Regions from separate parts of the Shewanella sp. KX20019 genome, predicted to be linked through region 1. Evidence: predicted binding sites of a transcription regulator. Region 1 holds the regulator's gene; each other region holds the start of a gene.
The links. Region 1 encodes sigma-54, which starts transcription at its own class of promoters, with help from an activator protein. Its sites were predicted from a motif close to GTTGGCACGNNNNTNGNNT; they were not measured.
Positions count from the first base shown of each region.

Region 2: JK628_RS17490 (P-II family nitrogen regulator) is a predicted target of sigma-54. The motif match lies at 2,120-2,138, and genes of this name have one in related genera.
Region 3: flgF (flagellar basal-body rod protein FlgF) is a predicted target of sigma-54. The motif match lies at 2,522-2,540, and genes of this name have one in related genera.
Region 4: JK628_RS06630 (YggN family protein) is a predicted target of sigma-54. The motif match lies at 1,994-2,012, and genes of this name have one in related genera.

Region 1 covers NZ_CP068437.1:4,394,267-4,400,008, forward strand. Annotated here, with positions in the region: gene JK628_RS19040 (KpsF/GutQ family sugar-phosphate isomerase) at 1-336, shown strand, start outside; gene kdsC (3-deoxy-manno-octulosonate-8-phosphatase KdsC) at 338-889, shown strand; gene lptC (LPS export ABC transporter periplasmic protein LptC) at 886-1,443, shown strand; gene lptA (lipopolysaccharide transport periplasmic protein LptA) at 1,502-2,050, shown strand; gene lptB (LPS export ABC transporter ATP-binding protein) at 2,047-2,778, shown strand; gene JK628_RS19065 (RNA polymerase factor sigma-54) at 2,916-4,427, shown strand; gene hpf (ribosome hibernation promoting factor) at 4,458-4,745, shown strand; gene ptsN (PTS IIA-like nitrogen regulatory protein PtsN) at 4,748-5,191, shown strand; gene rapZ (RNase adapter RapZ) at 5,445-5,742, shown strand, end outside.
Region 2 covers NZ_CP068437.1:4,035,845-4,041,586, reverse strand. Annotated here, with positions in the region: gene nrfA (ammonia-forming nitrite reductase cytochrome c552 subunit) at 1-1,270, shown strand, start outside; gene JK628_RS17495 (isochorismatase family protein) at 1,377-1,919, opposite strand; gene JK628_RS17490 (P-II family nitrogen regulator) at 2,180-2,518, shown strand; gene JK628_RS17485 (ammonium transporter) at 2,532-3,782, shown strand; gene JK628_RS17480 (hypothetical protein) at 3,990-4,307, shown strand; gene JK628_RS17475 (tetratricopeptide repeat protein) at 4,659-5,591, shown strand.
Region 3 covers NZ_CP068437.1:1,801,361-1,807,102, reverse strand. Annotated here, with positions in the region: gene JK628_RS07920 (flagellar basal body P-ring protein FlgI) at 1-22, opposite strand, end outside; gene flgH (flagellar basal body L-ring protein FlgH) at 169-843, opposite strand; gene flgG (flagellar basal-body rod protein FlgG) at 943-1,731, opposite strand; gene flgF (flagellar basal-body rod protein FlgF) at 1,742-2,485, opposite strand; gene flgE (flagellar hook protein FlgE) at 3,492-4,853, opposite strand; gene flgD (flagellar hook assembly protein FlgD) at 4,929-5,735, opposite strand.
Region 4 covers NZ_CP068437.1:1,508,349-1,514,090, forward strand. Annotated here, with positions in the region: gene trmB (tRNA (guanosine(46)-N7)-methyltransferase TrmB) at 1-557, shown strand, start outside; gene JK628_RS06620 (YggL family protein) at 627-953, shown strand; gene glsB (glutaminase B) at 953-1,867, shown strand; gene JK628_RS06630 (YggN family protein) at 2,061-2,882, shown strand; gene JK628_RS06635 (LysR family transcriptional regulator) at 3,421-4,362, shown strand; gene JK628_RS06640 (DUF885 domain-containing protein) at 4,927-5,742, opposite strand, start outside.

The DNA.
Region 1 (5,742 bases):
GTAAAAGATGATATCTGTATTACCGATGCCCTTTACGAGATCTCTAAGAAAGGCTTAGGCATGACCGCCATTGTCGATACAGCAAACATCCTAGTCGGTATCTTTACCGATGGTGATTTGCGCCGAGTGATTGATGCTGAAGTTAACCTGCGCACTACATCAATAGCCGATGTAATGACTAAAGGTTGTGTCACCATTACCGATAATGTACTCGCTGCAGAAGCATTAAAGGTGATGGAAGAAAAAAACATTAATGGTTTGATTGTCATCAATTCACAGCAACAACCCGTCGGCGCACTGAACATGCTCGATATGGTTAAAGCAGGAGTCATTTAGCATGTCTAAACAGGGATTATATGGCCCAATAAGCGATGATGTTTGGCAAGCAGCCAGCAAAATCAAACTACTTATTTGCGATGTCGACGGCGTGTTTTCCGATGGCCTAGTTTATATGAGCAACTCAGGCGAAGAGCTCAAAACATTCCACACCCGCGATGGTTACGGCGTGCGTTCAGTGCTTTCAAGCGGTATCAATGTGGCCATCATTACCGGCCGTAAATCGCAAATTGTCGAAGATAGAATGACCGCGCTCGGCGTCACCCATATCTACCAAGGCGTAGATAATAAGCTGGCCCCCTATAATGAGCTGTTAGCACTTTACAATGTCAGCCCAAGCGAGGTTGCCTATATCGGTGATGATATGGTTGATCTTCCCGTAATGAAAGAGGTAGGTTTATCGGTTTGTGTCGCCGATGGTCACCCCTATGTTAAGCAGCATGCTTTGATGACAACCCACATTAAAGGGGGTCACGGCGCCCTTCGAGAGCTCACAGATTTACTGTTGCTTAGCCAAGGTAAGTTTGAGTCTGCTCACGGGATGAGCATATGAATCGCGTCACGCTAGCGATTATTGCTTTATTTGGTACAGCCCTTATCCTTTATTGGCAAGTGCAGTCCAAGAAAAGCGATCCAACGTTAGACATTGATGTAAGCGAACGCCCTAACTATATCATCAACGACCTGCGCAGCACTGAATACAATGAAGCGGGCCTAGTTAATAGTAAGGTCACCGCCAAGCACATGGAACACTTTGAAGAAGCCAGTATGACCTACTTCACCGATCCTGTTTATTTGATCTACCCTGATGATGGTCAAGCCCAGTGGCGATTAAGAGCGACCAAGGGTAGTCATAATAATTTAACCGGCAAGGTCTCATTGGAAAACAATGTTATTATCGACTCTATTAGCCCAGAGGAGCCGATCCAAACATTGTCGACCTCCTATTTAGAACTTGATCTCAATACGATGATAATGACCTCTGATGAAATCATTCACGTTACTGGCAATGAATTTGTGATCCAGGGGACTGGCCTTTATGCTGATCTGAATGCCCAAAGTGTAAAGTTACTCAGTGAAGTCGAAGGGATCTACGATGCTAAATAAGCACTTAAAAAACATACTCACTCATGCTAGCAACCCAATAGCGGAGTAGAAGGACGTTATGAAATACAACCAAACAATACTTGCAGGTCTATTGTGCCTACTCAGCGTTAGTAGCTATGCTGCAGTCGATGACTTAAAGCAGAAGGTCGAAATTGCCGCTGCTCGCCAAGAAGCTGATATCAAAAACAATCAAGTGATCTTTTTTGGTCCGGTAGAAGTCACTCAAGGTTCAATTAAAATGAACGCTGATGAATTACGGGTTTTCTCCAAAGAGGCGGGCTCAGGCAAAACGCTCGTGGCAACAGGTAACCCTGCAACTTATACTCAAATAATGGAAGATGGCCGCCCTGCGACAGCAAGTGCCAAAGAGATCCGCTATGAGTTGGCAACCAGAACACTAACCTTATTAGGTAACGCCACATTGGAGCAAGAGGGTAGCCAAGTCACCGGCAATCGCATTAAATACAATATTGGACTACAGCAATTAGTCGCAGAAAGTACCGGTCAAGGTGATGATCGCGTCATCACTATCATCCAACCAGAAGCTTATCAAGAAGAGACTCCTGAAACGCCAGTCGAGCCCATTGAAAAGCAGGAGCAGCAATGATCCAAAAAACGCTGACCGCCCGCAACTTAGCAAAAAGCTATAAGAGCCGAGCCGTTGTTCAAGATGTGAGCTTAACGGTAAAAACAGGACAAATTGTTGGGCTATTAGGTCCAAACGGTGCAGGAAAAACCACAACGTTTTATATGGTTGTTGGTTTGGTACAGAGTGACAAGGGGCAAATCTTTATCGATGATGATGATTTAACCTTAGATCCAATGCACCTTCGAGCACGTAAAGGCATTGGCTACTTGCCACAAGAAGCCAGCATTTTTAGAAAGCTCTCAGTGCGTGACAACATCATGGCGGTACTACAGACTCGCAGTGATATTGATAACGAGCAGCGTGAAGAGCAGCTGGAAAACCTTCTCGAAGAGTTTCATATCACCCATATCCGTGATAGCCAAGGTATGGCGTTATCAGGGGGTGAACGACGCAGAGTTGAAATAGCACGGGCATTGGCAGCAAATCCAAAATTTATTCTACTTGATGAACCTTTTGCCGGGGTTGATCCAATATCGGTTATCGATATTAAAAAGATTATTGAGCAGTTAAAAAGCCGCGGGCTAGGCGTGTTGATAACCGATCACAATGTCCGTGAAACATTGGACGTTTGTGAGCATGCTTATATCGTAAGTCACGGAAATCTAATTGCAGAAGGCACGCCTGCCGAAATCTTAGACAATCAGCAAGTTCGAGCTGTGTACTTAGGTGAACAATTCAGGCTATAGTTAATCCACAGTATGAGCATTGAATTGTGTAGCACTAATAAAGTATGTTAATACAATCAAAGTGTTGAGCCTTTAAACTCTCTTCTTCAAGTCAACGAGCTTCAACGTTTAATTACAGTGTAGGGAATAGCGGTAAGATGAAAGCGTCACTCCAGCTCAAAATGGGTCAGCAGCTCACCATGACTCCACAGTTACAGCAGGCTATTCGCCTGCTACAACTGTCCTCTTTGGAGCTGCAACAAGAGATCCAGCAAGCATTAGAATCTAATCCACTGCTTGAATTAGATGAAGAGCAATCCGACGGCGAACCTGTCAGTAACGAAGATAGAACCACGACCGATTCTGACAGCTATTCAGAGTCTGATGGCGACAACGACTACAGTGCTAGCGCTGATGTTGACCCACAACAAGATAGTGCCGCGGTAGATACCTCAGATGCATTAACGCAAGATTCGATGCCAGATGAACTGCCAATGGATACCACTTGGGATGAAGTCTATACCGTTTCTTCCAACTCCAGCTCAGGTGGCATGCGTGATGATGACATGCCCTTTCAAGGTGAAACCACTGAAGGTTTGTACGAACACCTTGAATGGCAGAAAAATTTAACGCCCTTCTCTGACAATGACCTGGCGATTGCCACCGCGATTATTGATGCCGTCGACGAACGTGGTTATTTGACTCAGAATTGTGACGACATTCTTGAAGCGATGGGCGATCCAGAGATCGAGCTAGATGAAGTGGAAGCCGTGCTCAAACGCGTGCAACATTTTGACCCTATCGGTGTTGCAGCAAGAGATCTAAGTGAATGTCTACTAATCCAATTGGCTCAATATGCCGAAACAACCCCGCACATAGATAATGCTCGCCTGCTCATTAAAGATTACTTAGATTTGATTGCCGGACGCGACTTTAGGCAATTGATGCGTAAGACCAAGCTCAAAGAGGATGATCTGCGCGACGCTATCAGCCTTATTCAAACCTTGAACCCAAGGCCGGGTCTGGCGGTGACGCGTAGTAAAGATGAATATGTCATCCCCGACGTTTCAGTGGCGAAAAAGAAAGGCCGCTGGGTGGTGGAATTAAACCCCGACTACATGCCAAAAATCAACGTCAATCAGCATTATGCTTCGATGGCTCGCAGTACCAAAAGCCAAGCCGATGGCCAATTTATTCGTGGTCATCTACAAGAAGCTAAATGGTTTATTAAAAGCATTGAAAGTCGCAATGAAACTCTGCTTAAAGTCTCTAACTGTATTGTAAAGTTCCAGCAGGGCTTTTTTGAATATGGTGAAGAAGCCATGAAGCCTATGGTACTCAACGACATTGCCGAAGCCGTAGAGATGCATGAGTCGACAATTTCAAGGGTGACCACGCAAAAGTATATGCATACCCCTAGAGGTATTTTCGAATTAAAGTATTTCTTCTCAAGTCATGTTGGCACAGATGACGGTGGAGAGTGCTCATCAACAGCAATTAGAGCGTTTATTAAGAAGTTAGTCGCAGCTGAAAACCAAAAGAAACCATTAAGCGACAGCAAAATGGCGCAGCTTTTGGCAGAACAAGGGATTAAAGTTGCTCGACGTACTATCGCGAAATACCGCGAAGCAATGCTAATTCCGCCCTCAAACCAACGCAAGAGTTTATAACTCAAATTAGGCACTTGGAGGAATCTTTCTATGCAAATTAACCTTACTGGGCATCATGTTGAAATCACTGCGTCACTACGTAGTTATGTTGAAGAGAAATTTACAAAGCTTGAACGTCATTTCGATCAGATCAATAATGTGCACGTCATATTGAACGTTGAAAAAATGCAACAGATTGCCGAAGCTCGAATTCACCTAAAAAAAGGTGAAGTATTTGCCACTTCGGAACATGCGGACATGTACGCCGCAATAGACTCCCTGATCGATAAATTAGATCGTCAGGTTATTAAACACAAAGAGAAGCTGACCAAACACTAACGATGGAATTACGCACCATCCTGCAGCCGGAATGCACTACCTGTGCCACACCGGGCAGTAAGAAAAAGGTACTGGAGTTAATCAGCGATATTGCCGCTGTCCAGTACCCAACCCTTTCTTCACAAGAGATTTTCGAAAGCCTGTTGGCTCGCGAAAAAATGGGTAGCACAGGTATAGGCAACGGTATTGCAATCCCTCACGGGAGATTGGCTAATATTGACCATCCACTGGGCATATTAATAAAATGTGAAACACCGATCTCTTTTGACTCGATAGATAAACAGCCGGTCGATATACTGTTTGCCCTATTGGTGCCTGCGGAGCAATGTAAACAACACTTAGCAACACTGTCTTCGATGGCAGAAAAACTCAACGACAAAGCGATCGTTAAGCAGCTAAGAAAAAGCAATAGTGAATCAGAGCTATATGACTTAATCACACAATAGCTAATATTTAGGTCCTTAAATAATCGATATATAATAGGGTTATTTAAAGACCTAAGTATTTATACCCAAGCCACTTATCGACATGCTGAAAAGAGCATCTTCAAGTAGGATGGGTATATTACAACAATATGAAATGTTCTTTCCAACTAGCCTAAGCTCTTGCTTTAAGCCGGAAAAAAGTTAATCTATACCATTGTACATCTCGTATACATCTATAACACATATATTCTAACTTTTATCAGGTATTCAAAAGATGAAACTCGTTCTAGTCTCTGGTCGTTCAGGCTCAGGAAAATCAGTACTGCTAAGGATGCTAGAAGATCTCGGCTATTATTGCGTCGATAACCTCCCCTTGCCAATGATGGGAACTCTGCTTGAGCAACTTTCGGGGAACTCAGAATTAGTCGCCATTAGTGTTGATATCCGCAACATGCCAGAGAAAGAGAATGAACTGACAAAACATTTAACCCACTTGCCTGAAGGGGTGGAGTTACTCAGTTTCTTTTTAAACTCTAGTGATGAAGTGCTACTCAAGCGCTATAACGAGACCC
Region 2 (5,742 bases), 360 kb from region 1:
GTATGATAGCTGGCATGACACTTCAGAAAGTAAAGAAGTTGTTGATATGCTTGAGCAAGTTCCAAGCTTAGTTGTGCTTTGGGCTGGTTACGGTTTTGCGAAAGACTATAACGCTCCACGCGGTCACATGTATGCTATTACCGATGTTCGTAATACGCTACGTACTGGTGGTCCAAAATCTGCTGAAGACGGTCCAATGCCAATGGCATGTTGGTCTTGTAAGAGCCCTGATGTACCTCGCATGATCGAAGAGCAAGGTGAAGACGGCTACTTTACAGGCAAGTGGGCTAAAGGCGGTCCAGAAATCGTAAACGTTCTTGGTTGCGGTGACTGTCACGAAAAAGGTAAGTCTAAGCTACGTATCTCTCGTCCATTCGGCGAGCGTGCAATGGAAACTCTAGGCACACCATTTGATAAAGCTTCTCGTAAAGACAAGCAGTCAATGGTTTGTGGTCAGTGTCACGTCGAGTACTACTTCGAGAAGACTAAAGACAAGAAAGGCTTTGTTAAATTCCCTTGGGATAACGGTACCACAGTTGAACAGATGGAAGTCTACTATGACAACATCGAGTTCTCAGATTGGACTCACGCTGTTTCTAAGACTCCAATGCTTAAAGCACAGCACCCAGGTTATGAAACTTGGCAGCTAGGTGTTCACGGTAAGAACAACGTAAGTTGTACTGACTGTCACATGCCTAAAGTTAAGAATGCTGAAGGTCGTAAGTTTACTGACCATAAAGTTGGTAACCCATTCGATCGCTTTGAAGAAACTTGTGCTACTTGTCACGAGCAAAGCAAAGAGTTCATGGTTAACCTAACTGAAGAGCGTAAGCATAAAGTTGCTGATCTTAAAGCACGTGCTGAAACTCAGTTAGTTAAAGCTCACTTCGAAGCAAAAGCTGCTTGGGATGCGGGTGCAACTGCAACTGAAATGAAGCCTATCCTTATGGATATCCGTCATTCACAATGGCGCTGGGATTATGCAACTGCATCACACGGTGTTGCTGCTCACGCTGCTGACGAAGCACTACGCGTACTTGGTACTGCGGTAGATAAAGCTGCTGATGCTCGCATCAAGCTAGCTCAACTACTTGCTGCTAAAGGTGTTAAACAACCTATTGCTTACCCAGACACTTCTACCAAGGCTAAAGCTCAAGCGGCTCTAGGTATGGATATGAAGAAGATGAATGCTGATAAAGCTGAATTCAAGAAAACACTGGTTCCTCAGTGGGAAGCTGAAGCTGAAAAACGCGAAGCAACTTACAAGTAGCGACTAATGTGTTGTTAGGTTTTGTTACCTAGCTCTCTATAAAAAGCCCTCATTAATGAGGGCTTTTTTTTTGGCTGCGATAAAGCATAGCTGAATTACTAATAAGTTATTTAATCAAGGTAAGTAATGCCTTAAACCTTTCACCAAGGGCTTCATGTTGCAGTTCGAACAGTAGTGACTCTACATTGGTTTGTAACGCCCCATGCGCTTGCATCATCTCTATCCCAAGCTTCTTATTGTGAGGATCTCGCGAAGACATAGCATCTACAACTAAGTGGGTTGGATAAGCATTATCCAATAGATCCATACAAGTTTGGTACACACAAACATGGGTTTCTATGCCCGCAACCAGTATATGTTTCTGCCCCATTGCTGACAATTTTGCTCTGAATCTTGGGCATTGCCAGCCACTAAAATGTTGTTTTGCAATTGGCTCTGTGGTTTTTATCAGCTCGGCGGCCAATACGTCAGTGGTGGCGCCCAATTTATCGGGCAGCTGTTCGAGCCATAGGATAGGAATGTCGAATAACTGAATGCCTTTAATAAGCAGCGTTAATTTATGGTGTAACTCTTCACTTTGATGCATGACTCGTGCAAGTTGCCCCTGCACGTCAACAATGACTAATACGCAATCTTCTGGCTTCAACATTCTAATGTCCTTAGGCTTGTTGCAATAGGCTACCAGTACACCTCAAAAGTCGATTTTATCCAATAGGCGATAAGTCTAAGCCGCTACCACTTTGCCTTATGAGTGTGCAGGAAGTGAATAACTGCACTTTTTTGGTGCATTAATATGCTGTCTCTTGTGACAAGATTAAGCTATCACTGTGTTTTTTAACGAATTTAATATTTGGCCTAATGCTTGAATTGTCTTTAGTAGAATTAAAAATAGTCTTCAGGGAGTTTGCCATGAAATTAGTCAGCGCCATTATCAAGCCGTTTAAGTTAGATGATGTAAGAGAAGCCATCGCCAATGTGGGCATTGAGGGAATGACAGTAACTGAAGTAAAAGGATTTGGTCGACAAAAGGGACATACCGAACTATATCGAGGCGCTGAGTATCAGGTTGATTTTTTACCCAAGGTGAAGCTTGAAATTGCCACTAAAGCAGAAAACGTAGAGATGCTCGTCGAGGCGATAACGAATGCCGCTCGTACTGGCAAAATTGGTGACGGAAAGATCTTTGTTACCAACCTAGAGCAAGCAACCAGAATAAGAACTGGCGAACTCGACAACGAAGCACTTTAAAGGAGATAGGACAATGGATGAATTAACCAAACTAGGATTAACGGTCACAGAGCTACGATTTGCCCTTGATACGTTTTACTTTCTTATCTCTGGTGCGTTAGTGATGTGGATGGCAGCCGGTTTCGCTATGTTAGAAGCGGGTCTTGTTCGCTCTAAAAATACCACTGAAATTTTAACTAAGAACGTCTGCTTATATTCAATTGCCTGTGTAATGTATTTAGTTGTTGGTTATAACATTATGTACGTTGATAACACTGAAGGTGGATGGTTACCTTCGTTTGGATCATTGATTGGATCGCAATCCGATGGCGCAGATCATGCGCTTGAGTCTGACTTTTTCTTCCAAGTGGTGTTTGTTGCAACGGCGATGTCGATTGTATCTGGTGCAGTGGCAGAAAGAATGAAGCTATGGGCGTTTCTTGCATTCTCAGTATTTATGACAGCGGTTATTTATCCGGTGGAAGGTTACTGGACATGGGGCGGAGGCTTCTTGTCTGAAGCGGGTTTTGTTGATTTTGCTGGAAGCGGTATTGTGCATATGGCGGGTGCGGCAGCGGCTATCTCAGGCGTACTGCTACTTGGCGCTCGAAAAGGTAAATATGGCGCTAATGGTCAAGTTAATCCGATTCCTGGTTCTAATTTACCTATGGCTACACTGGGCATGTTTATCTTGTGGATGGGCTGGTTTGGCTTTAATGGTGGCTCACAGCTGCTAGTGTCGGATGCTGAAAATGCTAGCGCAGTGGCCAAAATTTTTGTTAATACTAACTCTGCAGCCGCCTTTGGTGCTATTTCAGCACTGATTGTATGTCGGTTGATTTGGGGCAAAGCTGATTTAACCATGATCTTAAATGGTGCCTTGGCAGGGCTTGTTGCGATTACTGCAGATCCTTTATCTCCCTCTCTTGCTATGGCCGGCGTCATTGGTATCGTGGCTGGCGGCGTGGTTATATTCTCTATTGTTGCGTTTGACCGAGTAAAAATTGATGATCCAGTCGGTGCTATCTCAGTCCATGGTGTAGCTGGGTTACTGGGGTTAATGTTGGTTCCGCTGTCTAACGCCGATGCCTCTTTTGGCACACAGCTTTATGGTGCTGCAGTGATATTCGGTTGGGTATTCTTGGCGTCTACTGTTGTGTGGCTTGGACTCAAATTGACGATGGGGATCCGTGTTACAGAAGAGGAAGAGTATAATGGAATGGATGCATCTGATTGCGGTATTGATGCATACCCTGAGTTTGTCTCGGTGAAAAGTGCCAACTAATATTGTTATGGTACAGCAAGGGAGCAGGGCTTAGGCCCTGCTTTTTATCTGGGCATTTGATTAATCTACAATGCAATTACGCTAGCTGAAATTTCCCCTTAAGCGATGTTATGGCCTTTCTATTAATGATAAGAGACTTGGTGGAATTGCTGTGGTTATCGGTATACGATGGCTGGAGACTTGCTACTATAATTGGGTACTTATCTGATGAGTAAAGTGATTAGCATTAGCCTATTGCTGTTGTTTACCTACTGCTTACCGGCAGTAGCGGGGCAGGTTGTGGTGCGAAAATCTAGCGAACCGTTCGATGCTTTTGCTGTGCGCGATCAGGTGCTTGCAGACCATGAATGGCAGGAAATGCTCAGATTTCAACAACAAATCCAAATCTTACAAGCATTGCCCGTGGGTTGCTTGCCTATTGCTACACCTTATCGTTATTTTACCTGTCGTGGCCAGTTCTATAGGCCTTATGAATATCAAAAACAACAGCTCTACATTGAGATCGATCAGCCACAGGCTAAGTAATAGAGGCTGAGGCTTTCTATGGTTAGTATACTTTTGATTTACTCTTTGTAACGTTTTTATCCAAGTCGATTCGTTTTTCTTACTATGCTTATAGGTATGATTTTTTGCGTTGAGAGCGTTATGAAATTCATTCCTTTAGTTCTATCATTTCCGCTTCTATTCTTGCTTCAAGCTTGTAGCTCGACTAGCGGGCCAAGCCTTCAGTATGAGCTTGAAAGCTATTATCATGATGAGCATTTCAATATACCTAACGATTTACCCTCTGCGGAAAGCATATTTTCTCTAAGTGAAAAAGACATAACTCGAGTTAGAAATGAGGCTAATAGAGCTAAGCTATCAAAATCGAGCACTATGACGCATCAATGGTTAGCTAATTATATAAATGCTCAAGAGGGTGGTTTTCGTTATGCCGATAATGTGACTCGCTCTGCTAGCGATACATTTGGCGACCGCGAGGGTAACTGCTTGTCTCTGGTGCTACTAACGGCCGCTATTGCACAACAACTGGGTGTGAGAGTTGAGTATCAAGAGATTGATATTCCGCCGGTATGGGATCAGCAGGGAGGGTTATATTTGGTCAATGGACATATTAATCTAAAACTATTGCCGCAAGAGAAGGGCCACATATTGAATGTTTCTGCCGGTGCTATTCAGATCGATTTCTTACCGGAGCGTGCCATGCAAGGGTACGATAAACACCGGGTTAGCCGATCTATGGTTACTTCGATGTTTTACAATAATCTGGCTGCTGAAGCGCTGGTAAAAAGAGAGTATGACAAGGCCTACGGATTACTTAAACTGAGTTTACAGCAAGATAACCAGTTTTTGCCCGCTATAAACACCCTAGCCGTGTTGTATCGATATAAAGGCTTACCAGATGAAGCTGAAGCCTTGTATAAGCTGGCTTTAGCGATAAACCCAGAAGATATGAACGCGCTGTATAACTATGCGATTATTCTCGGCGAGCAAGATAGACTCGACGAGTGGGCTGGAGTGCACAAAGTTATGGAGCTTGCCCGTATTAGAAACCCTTATTATTACTATGGTATGGCGCAGCAAGCGTATTTTGATAGAGAATATCAGCTGGCATTAAGATGGTACCGACGAGCGATTGAGAAAGCCGATTACCGCCATGAATTTTATTTCGGACTTTCAAGGACCTATTGGGCTACAGGTGACGAACGACGGGCTGAAGTTAATATGAGAAAAGCATTATCGCTAACAAACGATAGCAACAGTAAGCGCCGATACCAGTCAAAGCTTCATGCGATGAAGAGCCACTAGTCACACTACTTCATCCTGCCCATTCATTATAGATACGTCATTTACGGCGGGATTTAGCCTACTCAATTTATCTAGCTAAATATGCGGTGCCATTGTCGCAGAACGGCCGGCAAGCATGTCTTTTCTATTGCTACTATCGATTCAATTAAGC
Region 3 (5,742 bases), 2.6 Mb from region 1:
GTATTGCCAGTTTTATTTTCATCATGAAAAGTCCTTAGCTTAGTCGACGAACTTATCGCCGCTAAAAAGCTGCCCTAGCAGGCGGTTAGGTGTCGCAGTCCGCGCGGCACGTTGGCTTATTAGTGTTTTGGTCATTTTTACTTGATATTGATTACTCTGGCTCATGAGTTAAAACGGCCACCAGCTGCCCATAAAGAATGAACTTAGCCAGCCCACTTTCTGTACTTCGGCAAACGTTCCCGTGCCGCTATATTGAATACGCGCATTAGCGACTCGCGGCGAGTCGATGGTGTTATCTGGGCGAATATCCTGGGCGCGTACAATACCGGTAATACGCACAAACTCATCGCCGTTATTGATACTTATCCACTTCTCACCACGAATGACTAAATTGCCGTTATTAAGCACTTTCATCACATTGGCAGAAATGCTGCCCGATAAGCTGTTGCTTTGGTCAGCATCAGATTCACGCTTGGTGTTCATGCTGTCTTTGTAACGCAGATCGATTGGGTTACCGCCGATGGTGACGTTACCGCCGCCTGCGTAGATAGGGTCGAGAGACAGGTCGGTCCCGCGTGAAATCTCATTATTAGCACTCTTTTTCGCTTGGGTCGATTCCATCAGCATGACGGTAATAATGTCGCCCACTTTTAACGCTTTAATGTCTGAGTAGAGACTTGCTGCTTGGCTGTCTTGATACATAGATCCTGTAGCAGCAATCTTTGTTGGCGGCGCTTCAGGGTAAACAGGGGCGTAATACGGGTCGTCAGCAATCGGCTTTTGATTGGTTGAACTACAACCTGATAGCGCGGCAATAACGATTAATATCCAGTAACGACTCATACAAAACTCTCTTCACATTTAGGCCATATTGAGTGCCATATACGTTGAAATTAACAGTGGCGAGTAACACACTTAAGCCACTAAAACTGACCTACCTGCTTATAAATTCTGATTCACGTACGACAGCATCTGATCGACAGCAGAGATAACCTTGGAGTTCATCTCATAAATACGCTGGCTTTCGATCAGGTTCACTAGCTCTTCAGTCACGTTAACATTTGAGGTTTCTAATGCCCCTTGGCGGATTGCACCCATGCCGTCGAGTGATGCAGTGCCTTGGATAGGTGTGCCACTTGCGCCCGTTTCCATATAGAGGTTTTGCCCCATAGGATCTAGGCCCGCAGGGTTAATAAAATCAGACATTGCCAGCTGACCCACCACTTGGTTTTCAGCATTGCCCGGTGTTTTGACCGACACTTCACCTTCTGCCGACACGGTAATACTGCTGGCGTCATCTGGGATGGTTATTGCTGGTTGCACCACATAACCAGAGCCAGGCGTGACGATCTGCCCTGTGTCGTCTAGGCTAAATTGACCGGTACGGGTATAAGCGGCTGTACCGTCTGGCATCTGCACTTCGAAAAAGCCAGGGCCTTCAACCATCAAGTCTAATGAGTTATCGGTGGTCAACATGTTGCCTTGGGTAAACACTTTTTGCGTCGCCACCACCTTGGTACCTGCGCCAATGTTCAAACCGTTAGGCAATTTAGTATTTGACGCACTCACACCACCAGCTTGATTAACGTTTTGATAGAGCAGGTCTTCAAAAACGGCACGACTCTTCTTAAAACCTACAGTACTGGCGTTGGCCACGTTGTTTGAGATAACAGAGATGTCAGTTTGCTGAGCGTCTAAACCAGTCTTACTTATCCATAAAGCGGGATGCATATCATATCTCCTAGCTTATGCGCATTAATGAAGCGGAAGCTTTATCAATTTCTTCAGCTGTTTTCATCATTTTGACCTGCATCTCAAACTGACGTTGTATGTCAATCATCGATACCATTTCATGTACTGCGTTAACGTTACTGCCTTCAACAGCACCGCTAAGTAGGCCGACGCTAGGATCTGCAGCGGCGACTTCACCTGACATTTGACGGAATAAACCATCTTGGCCACGCATTAAATTTTCATTACCAGGGTTGACCAGCTTAATGCGGCCCACCTCTTCAATAACCTCAGCAGTGGCACCCGACGGACGGACGGAGATGATGCCATCTTGAGATATTTCAATTTTTTCGATAGGCAGTGGCAACACGATGGGGCCGTTGTCACCCATCACCGCCGTGCCTCTATCATTGCGTAATACGCCAGTGGTATCGAAACTTAAGCTACCTGAGCGAGTATAAGCTTCGCCGCCATCTTCGGCTTGAACGGCAATCCAGCCATCGCCTTTTACAGCAATATCTAGGTCTCGACCTGTGGTCTTTATTGGGCCATTTTCAAAGTTAGCAGACGGGTTTTCAGTCATGGCGAACACACGCGTTGGCAAGCCATCACCAAAGGCTTGCATCGAACGCGCCTGAGCGAGATCTGATTTAAAACCATCGGTACTGGCATTTGCCAAATTGTTTGCGCTAATCGCCAACGCATTCATATTCTGTTTCGCGCCGCTCATGGCGACATAGAGTAACTTGTCCACTTAACGCTCCGTCAAACTTCCGTCTAACGTATTAATTAGCAAGCATCGTGCCAAGATAAGCAAAAAAGGTTCTAGGTTAAAGCCAATACGAGAATGAAAGGACGGACAAACGAAGATGGAATACAAAGACGCAACGGCCTACGGCCTTACGGCACACGACTTCGTCACTACGGAACGCTTCGCTTACGGTGGAACTAGAACAGGAAAAGCGACGGCATAAATGCCGACCTACAAAAGATAATCGTAAACACCTACATAGGTATTACAACACCGCTGTAGGTTGGGCTTTAGCCCATCAATCATTGCAATCGACCACGCTAACTGACGGCATAAATGCCGACCTACTTTAAAAGAAGGTTCTAGCAAAGCATAAAATCAGCATCAAAAGCCGAATGGTGTTTTCTGTTGATTTCCTAGCAGGACGCAGTCCGTCCTAGCAGTGAGCTGGCGAACGTCCTAGTACCTAGGATCTTCTCAGCTTTCAGATAGGTTCTAGCAAAGCATAACATCACAAGCCAAATGGTGTTTTCAGTTGATCTCCTAGCAGGACCTAGTCCGTCCTAGCAGTGAGCTGGCGAACGTCCTAGTACCTAGGATCTTCTCAGCTTTCAAATACGGTAAAAACTTAGACGAACGGCCTTACGGAACGCTTCGCTTACGGTAAAACTAGAACAGGAAAAGCGACGGCATAAATGCCGACCTACTTTAAAAGAAGGTTCTAGGTTCTAGGTTCTAGCAAAGCATAACATCAACATCACAAGCCAAATGGTGTTTTCTGTTGATCTCCTAGCAGGACCTAGTCCGTCCTAGCAGTGAGCTGGCGAACGTCCTAGTACCTAGGATCTTCTCAGCTTTCAGATTAGGTTCTAGAGGAACTCTTAAAAAAATAAAGGCAACAAAGCACCGCTAATACGGACATTTGTTGCCTTAATTCCTCCTCGCAGTTAGCCTGCGAACGTTCTAGCTAGGCAACCCCGAAGCGAAGCGCCCTTATCTACCCAGTCAATTAACGGATCTGCAGTACCGTTTGTTGTAGCGTATTGTTGACTTCCAACGTTCTAGAGTTGGCTTGGAAGTTTCGTTGAGCAGAGATAAGATCAACCAATTCAGTGGTCAAATCCACGTTTGACTGCTCTAGTGCTGATGAACGAATACTACCAAAAGTACCACTGTTTGCCTCGCCCGCTAATGCAGGACCTGAATCTAGACTAGCTTTCCAAGAAGTATTACCCGCCTGTGACAAACCTTGCTCATTAGCAAAGCGTACTAACGCCACCCGTGCCAATGGCACTGTAGAACCATTACTGTAACTGGCATTGATAAGGCCATCGGCACCAACTTCAACGTTAGTTAAGCGACCGACTGTAGTACCATCTTGTGTCAATTCGGTCACTTCAAAGGGTGATGCGTACTGAGTTGGGTTATTAAAGGTAAGATTTAAAGTTTGTGTACCATCGGCACCTGGGCCGAGTACATTGGCGCCGCCAACACCGAGCGCTTCAGTCTGAATAGTCGCTGGATTACTACCGGTGTATGCACCAGTGTCATTGAATGAAATTGCAGCGCCTCTCCAGCCACCCGCTGATTCAGCATTTTTAGTGCCATCTACCAGACCATCACCGCTAGTATCTACATCGTAGGTTCCTGAAGCTGGATCAACATTCACTTTTTTGCCATCAACCGCGTAAAACGCAACCCAGTTGCTTTCACCGGTATGGGCAGCATCTGGTGGGCGGACAAAGTAAGTCGTCATAACATGTGGCTCACCTAATGAGTCATACATGGTGACTGAGGTTGAGTTGTTAAATGTATCAGGGTCATTGGGATCAAAATTTGCTGGATCGAATGTTTTATCGCCGGCATTGAGGTTCATCTGCATACCGATATTATCGGTCTTTACTGGGCTACCCGCGGTATCGGGAATCTGTACAGGCTCAGTAGTGGTCAAACTCACTGAGGTTGAGTTGCCATCTTTGTCTACAGGGAAGGTTTGCAGGAAATTACCGGCAGAATCGACCATGTAGTTGTTCGAATCAAACTTGAATGCACCCGCACGAGTGAAGGAGTGATCTTGTGAGCCAATTTCTGAAGAGGTTACGAAGAAACCGCCACCGTTAATCGCCATATCAAGTGAGTTATTGGTAAATTGTAAACTGCCTTGATGGAACTGTTGTGCCACTTGGCTAGTAGCTACACCACCGCCGACTGTGGTCTTGCTGTTGGCAAAAATAGAGCTGGCGTAAACATCAGCAAACTCGGCACGTGATTCTTTAAAACCTGTGGTGTTGACGTTAGCGATATTGTTTGCAGTTGTATTTAGGTCTTTTTGCGCAGACGATATACCGCTCAGAGCAATGTTAAATGACATAATTCACCTCAATCCTTGTTCAATTCGTTTTAGGAGAGACTTTATCCGTCTCTCTTATTAATATCTGTCGTACGTTTACGATTCTGAAACTGCTAACACGTCACTAATCTTAATGCCGCCAACACCGCGCAAGTTCAAAATTGCGCCAGTAGCTGCTGTGCCTAACGACACACTTGTCACGTGAGCATAAGTTGAAACGGGTAACTCTTCACTCTTACCATCGACTTTACCGGTCACTTTAAGGGTGTAACTCCCTTCAGCGACGGGCTCGCCATTTTTACCCATGCCGTCCCACGTGATATCAACATTTCCACCTGCACTGCCATCCACTTGAAAAGTCGATACCAACTGGCCGGTTTCATCTTCCACTCTCACGGTTAAATCTTTAATCGTTTCAGGCGTACTGACGATGCCTTTTATGTTCGGCTCTTCAGCTGAGATATAACCGGTATCGGATGGAATAAGTACTTTCTGCCCAACGAGTCCAGATGCCTGCAGTGCTTGGCTTGATGTCGTTAGCGCGTTGAGGTTAACAATCTCTTCGTTAAGCTTGCTAATACCATCAACGGTAGAAAACGAGGCCATCTGCTGGATCATTTGATCATTGTCGACTGGTTTAAACGGGTCTTGCATCGATAACTGTTGACTCAATAACGAGAAGAAATCTTCTTGAGATAGATCCTGACTATTCGCTTCAGGTATTGAATCCTCTACCGGCAAGCGCAAACTGTCTAAAAATGGATTCCCCGTTGTAGTCGTCTGCTCTGTCGACGCACTACTTTGTGTTGTCGTTTGCGACGAAGCTTGCGGCGTAACAGTGCTAGCCTGCTGTGGCTGGGCTGTTGTCGATTGCGTGTTATTGAGCGGGTTAATTAGGCTCAAAATTTAC
Region 4 (5,742 bases), 2.4 Mb from region 1:
TCGATTTAGTCGAGGTTTTTGGTCGTGAAGCTGACACTGTGCTTGAGATTGGTTTTGGGATGGGCGCTTCATTAGTTGAAATGGCTAAAGCGGCTCCAGAATTGAACTTTATCGGCATTGAAGTACATAAGCCTGGTGTGGGGTCTTGTTTATCTGTTGCGGCAGAAGCTGGGGTCACTAACCTTCGCGTGTATCATCATGATGCACTTGAAGTGCTGGGAAACAGCATTGCCGAAGCCAGTTTGGCAAGGGTGCAATTATTCTTCCCAGATCCATGGCATAAGAAGCGTCATCACAAGCGTAGAATCGTGCAGGCTCCTTTCGCTGAACTTATCCGTAGCAAACTTAAAGTGGGCGGGGTGTTCCATCTGGCAACAGATTGGGAAAATTACAGCGAGCACATGTTAGAAGTCATGAAGAGTGCGCCAGGGTATAAAAACCAATCAGCGACAGGTGATGTTGTTGAGCGCCCTGAACATCGTCCACTAACAAAATTTGAAGCACGTGGTCACCGTTTAGGTCATGGCGTTTGGGATCTAATGTTTGAACGTGTTTAAGCGTTATCGATCTAGTGAGTTTCCGTTAGTTTAAATTAGTTTTGTTTATCACAATTGAGGAGTTCCACCATGGCAGCTAATCGTAGTCGTCGTTTACGTAAAAAGTTACGCGTTGATGAGTTTCAAGAGTTTGGATTCGATACCAATTGGACGTTCGATGAGTCTGTAACGGAAGAGCAGATTGATGCCATTGTTGATCAGTTTATCGATGAGATAATCGAACCTAGAGACCTTGGTTTCCATGGTGGCGGACACAAAGAGTGGGAAGGTATCATTGCTACTCAAGATATCGGTAAATGTACAGATGAAGATAGAGCTGCAGTTAAAACCTTCTTCGAAGGCCAACCTGTTGCTAATGTTGAAATCGGCGAGCTATACGATATCTGGTGGAGCTAATGCCTGAATTGGCATTACTTGAGGAGGTCGTAGAGAAAGTACGGCCTCTTTTAGGTAAAGGTAAAGTAGCAGACTACATTCCTGCACTTGCTGAGGTAAATACTCATAAATTGGGTATCGCCGTGACAACCAGAGATGGTGTCACTATTGGGGCTGGAGATTATCTCGAGCCCTTTTCAATTCAAAGTATTTCAAAAGTATTTAGCCTAACATTAGCGTTAATGCACTATGAAGAGCTTGAGATTTGGTCTCGTGTCGGCAAAGAGCCATCAGGACAATCTTTCAACTCACTAGTACAAGTTGAGTTGGAAAAAGGGCTACCACGAAACCCATTTATTAATGCGGGTGCCTTGGTTATCGCAGACCTTTTGCAAGGTAGGTTAGGCGCGCCAAAACAGCGAATGTTAGAGATAGTTCGTGAAATCAGTGATAACAACAGAGTGGGTTACGACAAAGTCGTTGCTAATTCAGAGTATCAACATAGCGCGCGCAATGCCGCAATTGCTTATTTGATGAAGTCGTTCGGTAACTTCAATAATGATGTTAATACTGTTCTTAAAAGTTATTTTCATTATTGCTCTTTGAGAATGAGTTGTGCTGATCTGTCTAAGGCAATGTTATACCTTGCTAACCGTGGAAAGACCCTCGCAGGTAAGCAACTTATTACGCCGGTGCAAACGCGGCAACTAAATGCTTTGTTAGCCACTTCGGGTTTATACGACGGGGCAGGCGAGTTTGCTTATCGGGTTGGTATGCCTGGAAAAAGTGGCGTAGGTGGTGGCATTATAGCCGTCATTCCAGGTGACATGTCAGTGTGCGTATGGTCACCGGAACTTGACGCTAATGGTAACTCACTTGCTGGAACCGCTGCGCTAGAAGCGCTTTGTCAATCGCTTGGGCGTTCAATCTTTTAATCCCCCGCCTCGCTCATGTGATATTTAGCCAATAGTTGGTAATATTGGCTAACTACCTCTGATGTTAACTATCTTCACATCGTTATTTTTAGCCTAGTAATCCCTATATAACAATCTCTTACCTTACTTGGCACGCTACGTGCTTTATCCTAGCTATAACATGATATTAAAATAGCGATAAAGGATTAAAGCAATGAAAAGACTTCTTACCTCAGTTGGTGTTTCCGCTGTACTACTGTCAGCGTCTAGCTTGCAAATAGTGAATGCTCATGAAGACTCAGATAAGCATTTTAACAACGAATGTGAAGTATCGTTAAATTACGATGTTACCGTTGAACCGAAAAAGTTAACTGTTAGTGACGTCGGTAAAGAGCAATACCGAATTGAAATGAATGAGCTTTTTGTCAATGGCGAACAAGTATCGCTAAACAAACAACAGCAAGCACTAGTTAACCAATACGCCGATGAGGTTTCAGCTCAAGTACCAGAAGTTATTGAGCTTGTGAATGACGCGGTTGCAATGGCATCGACGGCAGTGAGTATGGCATTGACCCCTCTATTAGGTGATGCTACTGGCGCTAAGATTGATGAGATGATGGATGGTTTACAAGAACGAATTGAAGATGTGGCTTACCAGAATGGTGACACCTTTTATCTTGGCGCGACAGAATCTTCTCTTGAAAATGCATTTGGCGAAGAGTTTGAAAAAGAGATGGAGCAGTTAGTACAAAACTCTATTGGCACCATGATGATGACGCTGGGTAGTCAAATGATGTCTGGTGAAGGTGATTCGTTTGAACAAAAAATGGAGTCATTTTCAACAAAGATGGACTCAATCGGCGACGATATAGAGTTGCAAATGGAAGAGCAAGCACAGGATCTGGAGGTTCGTGGGGAAAAGCTCTGTGAAAACTTTAAATCTTTAGTGAAATTGGAGAAAGAGTTACACACTCAAATTCCAGAGTTAGCAAAATACTCTTTAATAGCGACAGCAGACCAAACACTGCGTGAGTAAGCATTTATACCCATCTTCAATTAAGTAGGATGGGTATATGGTCATTTAGATGTGAACATACCTTGTATAGATATCCTTGTGTTGCCGCGTAAAATTGCAACAACCCCTGCATCCCACCTTTATGCAGGGGTTTTCGTTCGATTTCTTCCCATTAAAGAGTAATGATTCTAATGCAGGGCTTGAGTGATGACGTTTAGCTGACTAAGCGAAGCTCACAACGTCTCCTTGTTGTAAAATTGCCTAATAAGCGGCGGCAAAAACAACCGTGATAGAAAACAGCCTTAGTACAAAAGTACCTATATCCATCCCATTGAATCCTGCACTTTCAGGTAAGTTGGGTATATATGATCAGTTCTAAACATTTTTTTGGTATACTCCTCAAAATAAAAGCAAAATTCATTATTTTGTTAAATAACAAAACTCTACTCTAGCGTACATATATTCACTTAAGATATTGTTGTATAACAAATTGTTATTATGACGGTTATCTTAGCGATGGAAGTACTATTACTCTCGTAAACACCTTAAGGCGATTTACATGTTAGAACTTTTAGAACCAATCGCGATTTTTACTCATGTAGCTCGAGCGGGCAGTTTTAGCTCTGCGGCACGAAAGTTAGGCATATCTAAGTCAAAAGTGAGTACTCAGGTCGCAGATCTTGAGCACAAGCTTGGTGTCCAACTTATTCAGCGTACCACTCGTAGTTTAAGCCTAACAGAGGCTGGTCACCTGCTCTATGCGCAAGGCGAAGAGCTGCTAAGAGATGCAGACCAAGCTGTTGCCAGCGTACATAACCTAAATGATGCAACTCGTGGTGTATTGAAAGTGGGTATTTCACAATCTTTTGGTACGATGCACATCATTCCAGCCTTACCAGCTTTTATGGCAAAACACCCGGAGCTAGAGCTGCAAGTGAGTTTGCTTGATCACAAGGTTGATGTTGTAAGCGAAGGGTTAGATCTGTTGCTGACAATGTCAGAGCAGTTGCCTCTTGGCATGGTTGCTAGGCCGCTTATGAAATGTCAGTTCTTGCTGGCAGCGTCGCCATCTTATATTGAACAACATGGTATGCCAAATAGTCCTGAACAGCTGGTTGATCACAACTGCCTTGTTTATCAAGGTGAATGGCATGAGCATAGTGTTTGGCAGTTTAGGCAAGGCGATGATTATTGTGAGATAGGCGTATCGGGCAACTTTAGAGTCGATAATGCACCTGCGCTAAAAACAGCTGCAGTGAGTGGTTTAGGTGTGGTTTATCTTGCCAGTTATTTATTGGAAGATGAAATTGCTCAAGGCACGCTAGTACCTATTCTTGATGAGTGGCAATTGACCAATCATCTGCCTTTACAAGCTGTATATCCAAGACGTAAACACCTAGCACCAAAGGTCAGCGCATTCATCGATTTCATTAAAGATCATATCGGTAGCCCACCTTATTGGGACGATCCATATAAAGAATTGTATGCAAAACGTAAGTAAAAATGGGAAACATTGTTTCTTATTTAGAACAATATTTTTTCTTGTCGTTAACGTGCCTATTAAAGTTTATTGAAATCAGCAGTTTAGATTGGTATGCGTGTTGTTTAGTTTATGCGAATTTAGCCGTGGCTAATGCTGGTTTTTGACGTTTAGGTTGCAGTTTGTTCTCAATTTAATACAATTGCAGCCAGTTGATTCAAAATGATTTGAGTCCTATAGCAGAGTTGAGAATGACCCCTCTTTATTGCGCTATACAGATCAGCTTAACGCAGTTTTGATTCAACGCTAGCAGAAGTTTACGAACTAAAATAATGCTAGCCTTCAAACCATCATCCTAGTTTTGGTTTACCCCGGCTTTTACCGGGGTATTTTTCTGTTAACGGCTTCAAATCTATCAGTGCCCTACAATTCAAGTTATTTGCTAATATAAGCAGAAGTTTGAAAGCAGATAGATGATGCTTATCAGGCTAGATGAGATAAAAAAGCCACTATAATTAGTGGCTTTTTTTGCGTCAGTTGATTAGTCATACCAATTGCATTACGGATCAACTAGGCCAAGTAGGTTTAGCTACTTTTCTCTATCCACAGCACTATTTCAGACTCAAGCACATCAAGTGGAACCGGACCGTTTTGCAATACGACGGTATGGAAATCTCTTATATCGAACTTATCACCCAGCGCTGTTTGTGCTTTTGCTCTTAGTTCGAGCAGCTTTAACATGCCGACTTTATAGGCTGTTGCTTGTGATGGCATCACGATATGCCTTTCTACCATTTTAATGGCGTCAGACTCTGCGTTGGGTGTATTGGAAACATAGTAGTTTATCGAGTCTTCACGCGACCACTTTTTAGCATGAATACCAGTATCAACTACCAGGCGACATGCGCGCCACAATTCCATGGCTAAGCGGCCAAAATCAGAATAGGGATCAGCATACATGCCCATCTCTTTAGGGAAGTACTCGCTATACAAACCCCACCCTTCAATGTAAGCGGTATAACCGCCATATTTACGGAACTTCGGCACCCCCTCAAGCTCTTGAGCGATAGCTATCTGCATATGATGACCAGGTGTTCCCTCATGATAAGCGAGAGCCTCCATTTGGTATTTTGGCATCGCTTTCATGTCATAAAGGTTTGCGTAGTAGGTGCCAGGGCGGCTGCCATCTGGTGACGGATTGTTATAAAAGGCTTTACCGGCTGACTTTTCTCTAAATGCTTCGACCTGTTTAACGATCATTGGTGCTTTTGGCTTTACTTTAAACACTTCATCAAGCCGGCTACTCATGGTATCAATGAGTGAAATAGCTTCTTGTAAGTACGCCTCACGGCCTTGGTCTGTATCAGTATAATAGAACTGCTGGTCATCACGCATGAAGGC